DNA from 3 places in the Halobacillus sp. A1-3 genome. Region 1 is predicted to be linked to each of the others. Evidence: riboswitches for the same ligand, from Rfam matches in the RefSeq annotation. Region 1 holds a riboswitch; each other region holds the start of a gene.
What was found. A riboswitch is a leader RNA that binds a small molecule or an ion and turns the genes downstream of it on or off. The one in region 1 is predicted to bind S-adenosylmethionine.
Positions count from the first base shown of each region.

Region 2: linked by a shared signal. The riboswitch ahead of ACRYKC_RS06165 (methionine ABC transporter ATP-binding protein) and the one ahead of metK (methionine adenosyltransferase) in region 1 are both predicted to bind S-adenosylmethionine.
Region 3: linked by a shared signal. The riboswitch ahead of ACRYKC_RS01620 (5-methyltetrahydropteroyltriglutamate--homocysteine S-methyltransferase) and the one ahead of metK (methionine adenosyltransferase) in region 1 are both predicted to bind S-adenosylmethionine.

Region 1 is NZ_JBPCEO010000005.1:284,994-288,270, forward strand. Features, by position in the region: gene pckA (phosphoenolpyruvate carboxykinase (ATP)) at 1-692, opposite strand, end outside; gene ACRYKC_RS11470 (thiol-disulfide oxidoreductase DCC family protein) at 857-1,243, shown strand; SAM riboswitch class I at 1,298-1,411, shown strand; gene metK (methionine adenosyltransferase) at 1,625-2,821, shown strand; gene ACRYKC_RS11480 (gamma carbonic anhydrase) at 2,863-3,277, opposite strand, start outside.
Region 2 is NZ_JBPCEO010000003.1:147,520-150,796, reverse strand. Features, by position in the region: gene ACRYKC_RS06175 (GntR family transcriptional regulator) at 1-417, opposite strand, end outside; gene ACRYKC_RS06170 (carboxymuconolactone decarboxylase family protein) at 605-952, opposite strand; SAM riboswitch class I at 1,135-1,239, shown strand; gene ACRYKC_RS06165 (methionine ABC transporter ATP-binding protein) at 1,314-2,357, shown strand; gene ACRYKC_RS06160 (methionine ABC transporter permease) at 2,317-2,979, shown strand; gene ACRYKC_RS06155 (MetQ/NlpA family ABC transporter substrate-binding protein) at 3,006-3,277, shown strand, end outside.
Region 3 is NZ_JBPCEO010000001.1:345,719-348,995, reverse strand. Features, by position in the region: gene ACRYKC_RS01630 (malate:quinone oxidoreductase) at 1-986, shown strand, start outside; gene ACRYKC_RS01625 (sugar O-acetyltransferase) at 1,143-1,703, shown strand; SAM riboswitch class I at 1,769-1,867, shown strand; gene ACRYKC_RS01620 (5-methyltetrahydropteroyltriglutamate--homocysteine S-methyltransferase) at 1,963-3,078, shown strand; gene ACRYKC_RS01615 (aldo/keto reductase) at 3,143-3,277, shown strand, end outside.

The DNA of each region.
Region 1 (3,277 bases):
AATAAAGCGACATCGCCCTCTTTTCCTACATTAGCAGAACAATGCATAGGCAATACATTTTTTTGAGGAAGCATGAAGTTCATAACAGAGAAGATTGATTTCTTAATTTCGCCAGCGTATTCTGTTCCACCGATTAAAACGATACGGTGTTTAAACGAAACCATGATAAAGGCTTCTGAATTTGTTCCGTCAACATCAGGTTCTGCTTTAAATGTCGGTGCGGATACCACGGTGAATTCTGGCTCTAATTCTTCCACTTCATCTTCGGAAGGTCGGATGAACATTTGTCGGGCAAACAGATTATGCCAAGCGAATTCGTTAATAACTCTGATCGGAAGCCTGAACTTTTCATCAGCCCCAGCAAACCCTTTAAAGGAAAACAAGGCGTCACGATCTTTCAAGTAATCGAGCACTTTATGGTAAAGTGTGGTGAAGGTGTCTTCATCGATGGGCTGATTTACCTTGCCCCAATCAACTTTATTAGCGGAGACATCATCTTTTACTATAAATTTATCCTTAGGAGATCGTCCTGTATAAGCTCCAGTGGTCGCCTGGATGGCTCCTTTGTCCGTAAGCGCCCCTTCATGACGCTCTAAGATGTGCTCCACTAATTGAGGTACCGATAATTGGTGGTGGACATGCTCCTGGGCTAATAAGAGGTTTAATTCTGACATTTGATTAATGGCACTCATATGTGTCTACCCGCCTTTTTTAAAAGATTTCAATAAGCTAAGTACTTAATTTGAACATTAGTATAACACATTCATATTAATAATCCATACTCTTTGTGAAAATGCTTTCAATTTATTTTTTACCCTTTTATCAGGTAAAATAAAAGAAGAAAGGTTGTGATTTAATGAGCAAATCACTTGTGCTTTACGATGGGGGTTGTTACTTGTGTAATCAATCAAAGCGTCTGTTTAAAAGGTTTGATTGGTTTAATACGATGGAGTGGATCTCTCTTCAACAATATGGGAAGGTAAATTCTCTACCCAAAAGTAGGGAAAAAGCAATAAAACAGGAGTTACACGTACTGCTTCCCTCTGGAGATGAGAAGAGAGGGTACTTTGCTATTACTTATCTTATGAGAAAATGTCCGCTCACGTTTATTCCAGGAGTCCTTTTTTCCATTCCTGGAAGCAGCATAATTGGAAAACCACTATACGCATTCGTGGCTAGAAGCCGTTATAAACTTTTCAAAGGTAAGTGTAAGAATGGCTCTTGCTCTTTGCCTAAGTCATAGGTATTTAATTGACATTAAACATGGTTTTCGATACGATATCCAAGAACGGAAACTCTCTTATCCAGAGTCGGTGGAGGGACAGGCCCTTTGAAGCCCGGCAACCCGTCATTCAAATGACATGGTGCTAACCTGAAGCAAGGAGATCAATGACTCCTTGGACGATAAGAGCGAAAGGAAGCAGCCCCTTTCCTCTAAGTCAGGAAGGGTTTTTTCTTTTATATAAGGAAATGATCCATAAGTGAACTTGATCCTCCTTTGTACGTAGTTCCGGAGGACAAGATATGAAATGAACGAATAAAGAAACTGTCATACGGTTTCTACACATACTGGTAAAGAGTTCCGTCTAATTCATTGAACTTTCAGAAGGAGGAGTTTTAGAGAATGCCTGCCAATCGCCGGTTATTCACATCAGAATCTGTTACCGAGGGCCACCCTGATAAAATTTGTGACCAGATTTCTGATGCGATCTTAGACGAAATTTTAAAAAACGACCCAAATGCAAGGGTCGCATGTGAAACGACAGTCACTACAGGACTTGTACTAGTGTCTGGAGAAATCAGTACCAATACCTATGTAGATATTCCATCTATTGTACGCCAGACGATCAAGGATATTGGCTATACAAGAGCCAAGTATGGTTTTGATGCTGATACGTGTGCAGTTCTTACTGCCATAGACGAACAGTCCCCAGATATCGCCGGTGGAGTAGATGTTGCCTATGAATCACGTGAGGGACAAATGAGCGAGGATGAAATTGAGGCAATTGGTGCAGGTGACCAGGGGCTTATGTTCGGATTCGCAAACAATGAAACAAAAGAATTGATGCCTTTGCCGATCTCTCTTGCGCATAAACTTTCCAAGCGCTTATCTGATGTTCGTAACGACGGTACACTCGAGTACTTACGTCCAGACGGGAAAACTCAAGTTACGATTGAATACGATGAAAATGATCAACCGGTTCGCGTTGATACTATTGTTATTTCTACTCAGCATGCTGAGGAAATTACGCTTGATCAAATTAAAAAAGACATTAAAGCTGAAGTCATTGATCCTGTTGTGCCTTCTTACTTAATTGATAATCATACAAAATATTTCATTAACCCTACAGGTCGTTTCGTAATCGGCGGGCCGCAAGGGGATGCAGGTCTGACAGGAAGAAAAATTATTGTTGATACTTATGGTGGATATGCTCGACACGGGGGCGGCGCTTTCAGTGGGAAAGATGCGACAAAAGTGGACCGCTCCGCTGCTTATGCGGCGCGTTACGTAGCTAAGAACATCGTAGCAGCAGGTCTTGCAGATACTGTGGAGGTTCAGCTGGCGTACGCTATCGGTGTTGCCCAGCCTGTATCCATTTCTATAAATACGTTCGGTACAGGGAAGGTAAGCGAAGAAAAGCTGGTTGAAGCAGTTAGAGACTTGTTTGACCTACGTCCAGCTGGAATTATTAAAATGTTGGACCTTCGTCGTCCGATTTATCGTCAAACAGCTGCTTACGGTCACTTCGGACGGACTGATGTGGAATTTCCATGGGAAAAAACTGATAAAGCAGAAGAACTTATAAACCGCTTGAAGTAAAACAAAGCCTCTGAATTCATTTTCAGAGGCTTTTTTAATAGTTAGGTTTGCAGGCTTTTATAATATTGTCCTTTTTCAACATAAGTTTTACGAATGCGGTCAAGTTCCTGAATATCCGTTTCGTTCAATTCACGCACAACTTTTGCAGGCCTTCCAAATGCCAGCGTATTTGGCGGTATTACTTTTCCGGGTGGAACTAAGCTTCCCGCTCCTATGAAAGTTTGCTCACCAATTTCTGCTCCGTCAAGGATAAGTGAGCCCATTCCGATCAATGCGTTCTTTTTAATGTGGGCAGAGTGTAAGGTCACTTGATGACCGACAGTTACTCCGTCTTCAATAATTAGCGGCTGATTAGGGCTTTGATGAAGCATGCTTAAATCTTGGATATTTACATTTTTTCCTATATGTACAGGTGAAACGTCTCCTCTGATCACGGTTTTGAACCACACGCTGGAA
Region 2 (3,277 bases), on a different contig from region 1:
TCTAGCTGGGAAGGCGTGAATCAAGCCATTAACTCTCATAAACTCCTCAAAGTCTTTCTTTCTATAAGCCTCCTTTTCTTGATTCAATAAATCATACAAAACTGCAAAATCCTGACTAGTCAATTCCGGAATAGCCAAACTCGCAGCATACGTTTCAAGAACGGTTCTCAAATTAAATACATCCTCTAACTCTTTATTTGAAGGGTTGTGAACAACCGCTCCTTTATTAGGTACAAGCTCTATGAGCTTTTCACTCTCTAATCTTTTGAAAGCTGCTCGAATAGGAGTTCTGCTCATATTTAATTCTTTACTGACCCAATCTTCCGTTATCCTCTGACCAGGGTTCAAACGTTTAAGCATTATGGCACGCTTAACCTTCTCATAGGCCATTTCTTCATTTCTCTTTTTAGTTGACATGAATTACCCCACCATTTTGTATTCAAAGATTGTATACAATTTGAATCTATCAACATCATAACGTAAAGTATTGATTTATTCTACATAATTTTCAGAATTTAGTAATTATTACACAAATTCTGAACGCAACAATTGTTTTATTGCCACAAAATAGAAAAAGCCGGGATAATTATCCCGGCTTTTTGCATTATCGCTTTCGAAACTCCTCTACTATTTTCATTCCTACTGTAACAGCCTGACTCATCGCAGAACCGCCCCCGTAAGCAGCGCTAACTCCCATCGTTTCATAAATCTGCTGGTCCGTGCACCCCATCTCTACACATTGGTCCATGTGGTATGTGATACTCGCTTCGTCTCCATATTTCAAGCTGATCGCAAGCACCATCAAATGTTTAGTCCCTCTCTCTAATTCTCCGTCTTCAAAAAATGCGCCTGTAAATCGATTATATTCTTTTGTTGCTTCAGGTAAGTGACTCGTGAGTTCTTCGATCCCCTTTCGATAATCGTGCAGAATCTGCTCCGCATTCTTGTTCATAATTTCATACTCTCCCTTCTATTTAATACTGTGACCATTCCTTGGCTTTTCCATTTGAATAAACAATTGGGAATGCTCGGGAGCATATTACCTCTATTTTTATAAATATTTAAAATATTATTTACAATGATGCTTGTTTACTGTAAAGTAATAAAACATAATCTAATATACCTAATTATTAATTCTTATCGAGAGTGACTGAGGGAACGGCCCTTTGATGTCACAGCAACCTTCCGAAAGGAGTGGTGCTAATTCCTGCAGAATGTAAGTGTTCTGGAAGATAAGAGTTTGGCAGAATATCTATGCGAAACTCTCTTCCGAATTCGGAAGAGTTTTTTTATGGAATAAAGGAGGAAACCTTATGATTTCGATTGAACAGCTGAGTAAAGTCTATCAATCTAAAGAGCGGCAGATTATCGGTGTCGATCATGTGTCGTTGGAAATTGAAAAAGGAGAAATATTCGGAGTCGTCGGGTACAGTGGTGCCGGGAAAAGTACGTTACTACGCTGCTTAAACATTTTAGAACGACCGACAAGCGGGAAAGTATTGGTAGATGGAATCGATCTCTTATCCTTGTCTTCCAAAGAACTGAGAAAAGCAAGACAGTCGATTGGGATGATTTTTCAAGGCTTTCACTTAGCAATGGCTAAAACCGTTGTAGACAATGTAGCATTTGCATTGAAAGCTTCTGGTGTCGGTAAAAACGAACGCAAGAAACGTGCACTCGAGCTCCTTGAACTTGTCGGTCTCTCCGACAAAGCAGATCAGTATCCTGCCCAGTTAAGCGGGGGACAAAAGCAGCGTGTCAGCATCGCTCGAGCCCTTGCGAACAATCCAAAGGTACTTTTATGTGATGAAGCTACTTCTGCACTTGATCCTAATACCACGAAGTCGATCCTACAGCTTCTGAAAAAAATTAATCGTGAGCTGGGCCTTACTATCGTCTTAATTACCCATGAGATGGAAGTCGTGAAAGAAATTTGTGATCGCTGTGCAGTTATGGAAGACGGACAAATCGTTGAAGAAGGTAAAACGTACGATATTTTTTCCTCGCCAAAGAACACATTGACGAAACGGTTCATCCAAACCGTCATTGATTTTAACATTCCTGATGAGCTTTTGGAGCGAAGCACTGGAACCATCGTACATATGAAATTTAGCGGGAATCTAGCAAATGAATCGGTTGTTTCAGACCTTTTGCAGAAATTCAACGTAAGGGGAAACATTCTTCACGCAAACATTGACTACATTCAGGAGAAAGCTTTAGGAACATTCGTAATGGAGTTGACGGGGGAAGAAAAAGAAATACAAGCAGCACTGCAAAGCTTGCAAACAACCTTAGAAGAAGTGGAGGTGTTGAAACATGGCAGATCAGTTCATCACCCTGTTGCCCGAGCTGAATAAATCCTTTATTGAAACGTTGATTATGGTTGGAATTGGCCTTGTGGTCGCCTTGATTGCAGGCCTGCCACTCGGACTCTTATTATTCGTAACAGATCGTGATCTATTTTTGGAGAACAAATGGGTAAAGAGCGTAGCGGGAGTTGTGGTTAACCTAGTTAGATCTGTTCCATTTATCATCTTGCTCGTCTTTTTATTCCCTTTTACTAACTTCCTATTAGGCACAACAACAGGACCTGTAGCTGCATCTGTCGCTTTATCTGTAGCAGCCATTCCTTTTTATGCTAGGATTGTCGAGTCCTCTGCCAGGGACATTGACCGGGGCGTAATTGAAGCAGCCATTGCCTGTGGAGCGTCACCATGGCTGATCATTAAAGATATCATTTTTCCTGAAATCAAGTCAGGACTAATCAGCGGGCTGACGATCACCGCAATCAGCTTGATCGGTTATTCAGCCATGGCCGGAGCCATTGGCGGAGGCGGAATCGGCGACTTAGCTATACGCTACGGGTACTACCGGTATGACAACTTCGTTATGTTCACAACGGTCATCTTGTTGATTGTAATGGTACAAGTGGTCCAATATGCTGGAGACTTTTTAGCCAAATCTGTTAAAAAAAGCTGAATACACATACTTAGGAGGAATTACTCATGAAGAAATTATTTTTATTGCTTCTTACCCTACTCTCCGTTGCCTTTCTAGCAGCCTGTGGAGAGGAAGCATCAGGTGATGCAGATGCATCAGAAAAAAAGACTATACGCTTCGGAGCTACATCCGGACCGTATAGTGATATGGTCAATCAAGCAATCGCTCCTCTACTAGAAGAGAAAGGCTACGAAGTGACAAACAAAGAATTCACGGATTATGTTCAGCCCAACAAAGCTCTAGCAAACGGTGATTTAGACGCCAATCTTTTTCAGCA
Region 3 (3,277 bases), on a different contig from region 1:
TGGATACGGGAACAGATGTGAATTTTGGAGCGTTAACCCGTAAGCTGTTTGATAACCTGGAAAATAGTAGTGTTGAAGTGAACTATAATCATAGTGTTGAGGATATTAAGCGCACCGAAGACGGAAAATGGGAAGTGACCGTTCGCGACACCGTTGGCGAAAAACTCGCATGCCAAACGGCAGATTTTGTGTTTATCGGCAATGGCGGCGGAGCTTTACATTTACTGCAAAAATCCGGAATTCCAGAAGGAAAAGGAATTGGCGGCTTCCCTGTAAGCGGACAGTTTATGGTTTGTAATAACCCGGAAGTCATCGAGCAGCATGAGGCTAAGGTATACGGAAAAGCTCCAGTCGGCGCTCCGCCAATGTCGGTGCCGCACTTGGATACCAGATATATTGACGGTAGAAAGTCATTGCTATTCGGGCCGTTTGCCGGCTTCTCACCTAAGTTCTTAAAAGAAGGTTCGTTGATGGATTTGGTGAACTCCGTCAAACCGGATAACCTTCTGACAATGGTAGGTGCAGGAGCAAAGCAAATGCCACTGACGAAATATTTGATCCAGCAAGTGCTCCAATCGAAGGAACAGCGCATGGAAGCAATCCGTGAATTTATCCCTGAAGCGAAAAGTGAAGATTGGGATTTAGTCGTTGCAGGTCAGCGCGTGCAAGTAATTAAAGATACCGAAGAAGGCGGAAAAGGAACGCTTCAGTTTGGTACAGAAGTGGTAAGTGCAGAGGATGGATCAATCGCTGCCTTGCTTGGGGCTTCACCCGGAGCCTCTACAGCTGTTAACGTTATGCTTGAAGTCTTGGAAAATTGTTTCCCTCAGCATATCAAAGAGTGGGAGTCTAAGCTAATCGATATGATTCCTTCTTATGGGTTGTCGCTGATGCAAAATCCGCAGATGATTGATGAGATTAAATCGTCAACGGCGGAGACGCTTGGGCTGAATGAAAAAGAAGAAAGAGATACAGTCTATAGTTAAGCCAAAACCTTAATTCTCGCTATATTTAAGAGCGTAGAAAGTCATCAAAGATCATAAATCGCTAGCATAGCATCAATAAAACCTTTAATCTATCCTTAGATTGAAGGTTATTTTTTATGAATAAGTCTAAGAAACGTTAAAAGAAAGGCAGGAACCATGGTGAAAACAGAAAAAGAAAAAATGATAGACGGAGAACTGTATTATCCAGGAGATAAGGAATTAGTAAAAGACCTAGCGAGAGCAAGAGCTTTAGTCCGTTCTTTTAATGATACGAGCGAATTAGAAGAAGAGAAACGGGCGTCTCTATTAAAGGAATTACTAGGTTCGACTGGAGAACAAATCTATGCAGAATCAACGTTTCGGTGTGACTATGGCTATAACATTCATGTTGGGGAGAACTTTTATGCGAACTTCGACTGTACCATCCTAGATGGAGGGAAAGTGACGATCGGGAAGAACTGCATGATCGCTCCCGGTGTACATATCTATACGAATACTCACCCTATCAAGGCAGAAGAAAGAATCTCAGAAATTGAATATACAAAACCGGTTACGATTGGTGATAACGTTTGGATCGGGGGAAGAGCAGTGATTAACCCAGGGGTGACGATTGGAGACAATGCGGTCATCGCATCCGGAGCCGTTGTGGTTAAGGATGTTCCAGATAATGTGGTGGTCGGAGGGAAACCAGCGAAGGTTATAAAACAGGTGGATTAAATCATTCCTCTTGCCACTTTTTGGGTTCTTCCTGTATAGTAATTCATAACAGTTAAATAGATTATTTCTTATCGAGAAAGGTGGAGGGACTGGCCCGACGAAACCTTAGCAGCAGGCGTGAAGTACTGTGCTAATTCCAGAAGCGTGAAGCTTAAAGATAAGAAGAGAAATGGTTCGTTACGATATTCAGCCCCTCTTCTTATTGAGAAGCGGGGCTTTTTATTATCTAAATACATAAAAAGAAAGAGGGAATGTTCAAATGTCTAGTTCTACAGAAGTGAAGCGCGCACCATTCAAAGGAGATCATGTGGGGAGCTTCCTGCGACCAGAGCGTTTGAAAGAAGCACGCGCTCAATGGGCAAAGGGAGAAATTACTGCGCAGGAATTAAAGAAAATAGAAGATGAAGAGATTTTTAAGTTAGTAGAAAAGCAGAAGAATGCTGGGTTGAAAGCCGTGACCGACGGCGATTTCCGCAGGAGCTGGTGGCATTTTGATTTTCTTGAAGGTCTAGATGGCGTAGAAGGCTATGATACGGAGCAAGGCTTGCAGTTTGATGGAGTAGAAACAAAAGCACGCGGCATTATAGTGACAGGAAAAGTGGGGTTCACGGATCATTATATGATTGAGCATTTCCGTTTTCTAAACCAAATCGCAGGAGATGCGGTGGCGAAGCTCACAATTCCAAGTCCAAATATGCTTTTATTCCGCGCGAAGATTGATGAAGACGTCTATGAAAATCAACAAGACCTCGTTCGAGACTTGATTACTGCCTATCAAGGCTTCATTGAGAGAATCTATCAGGAAGGCTGCCGCTATCTGCAGCTCGATGATACATCATGGGCGACGTTCTTTTCTGAGGAGGGACGAGCATCCATTGAAGAGAAGGGGCAAAACCCGGATGAAGTCGCTGAACTATGCGCACGCGTAGTGAATGAGTCGATTGCGAAACGACCGGAGGATATGACAGTAACGATGCACATTTGCCGCGGGAACTTTCAGTCGACCTTCATGACGAGCGGCAGCTATGAAGCGGTCTCCCAAACTATTTTCGGCGGTCTTGATGTTGATGGACTTTTCTTAGAGTTCGATGATGAGCGTTCTGGCGGTTTTGAACCGCTTCGTCATGTGAATCGCCCTGACCTTTCCATTGTGCTCGGATTAATCACATCGAAATTCGGTGAGCTTGAGGATCCGGATCACGTGAAGAACCGGATTTTGGAAGCGTCCGATTTTGTACCGGTCAGTCAGCTTTGCTTAAGTCCGCAGTGCGGATTTGCCTCGACCGAAGAAGGAAACAAGATTACAGAAGATGAGCAGTGGGAGAAAATCCGCCATGTCGTGAGGATTGCCGATGAGGTATGGCAGGAGGCTTGAGATGTTTGATTTTTCCTATGAATGGATATAAATCTATAGGATTGACTAAGGAGGAATTAAACTCATGAAATCTCTTGAAGATGCTTTAAAACATAGAGTAGGACTAGGTACAGCTCCTTTAGGAAATATGTTTAGGGCTGTCCCTGAGGATGAAGCACAAACAACGATTCAGACCGCCTGGGATCAGGGCGTACGATAT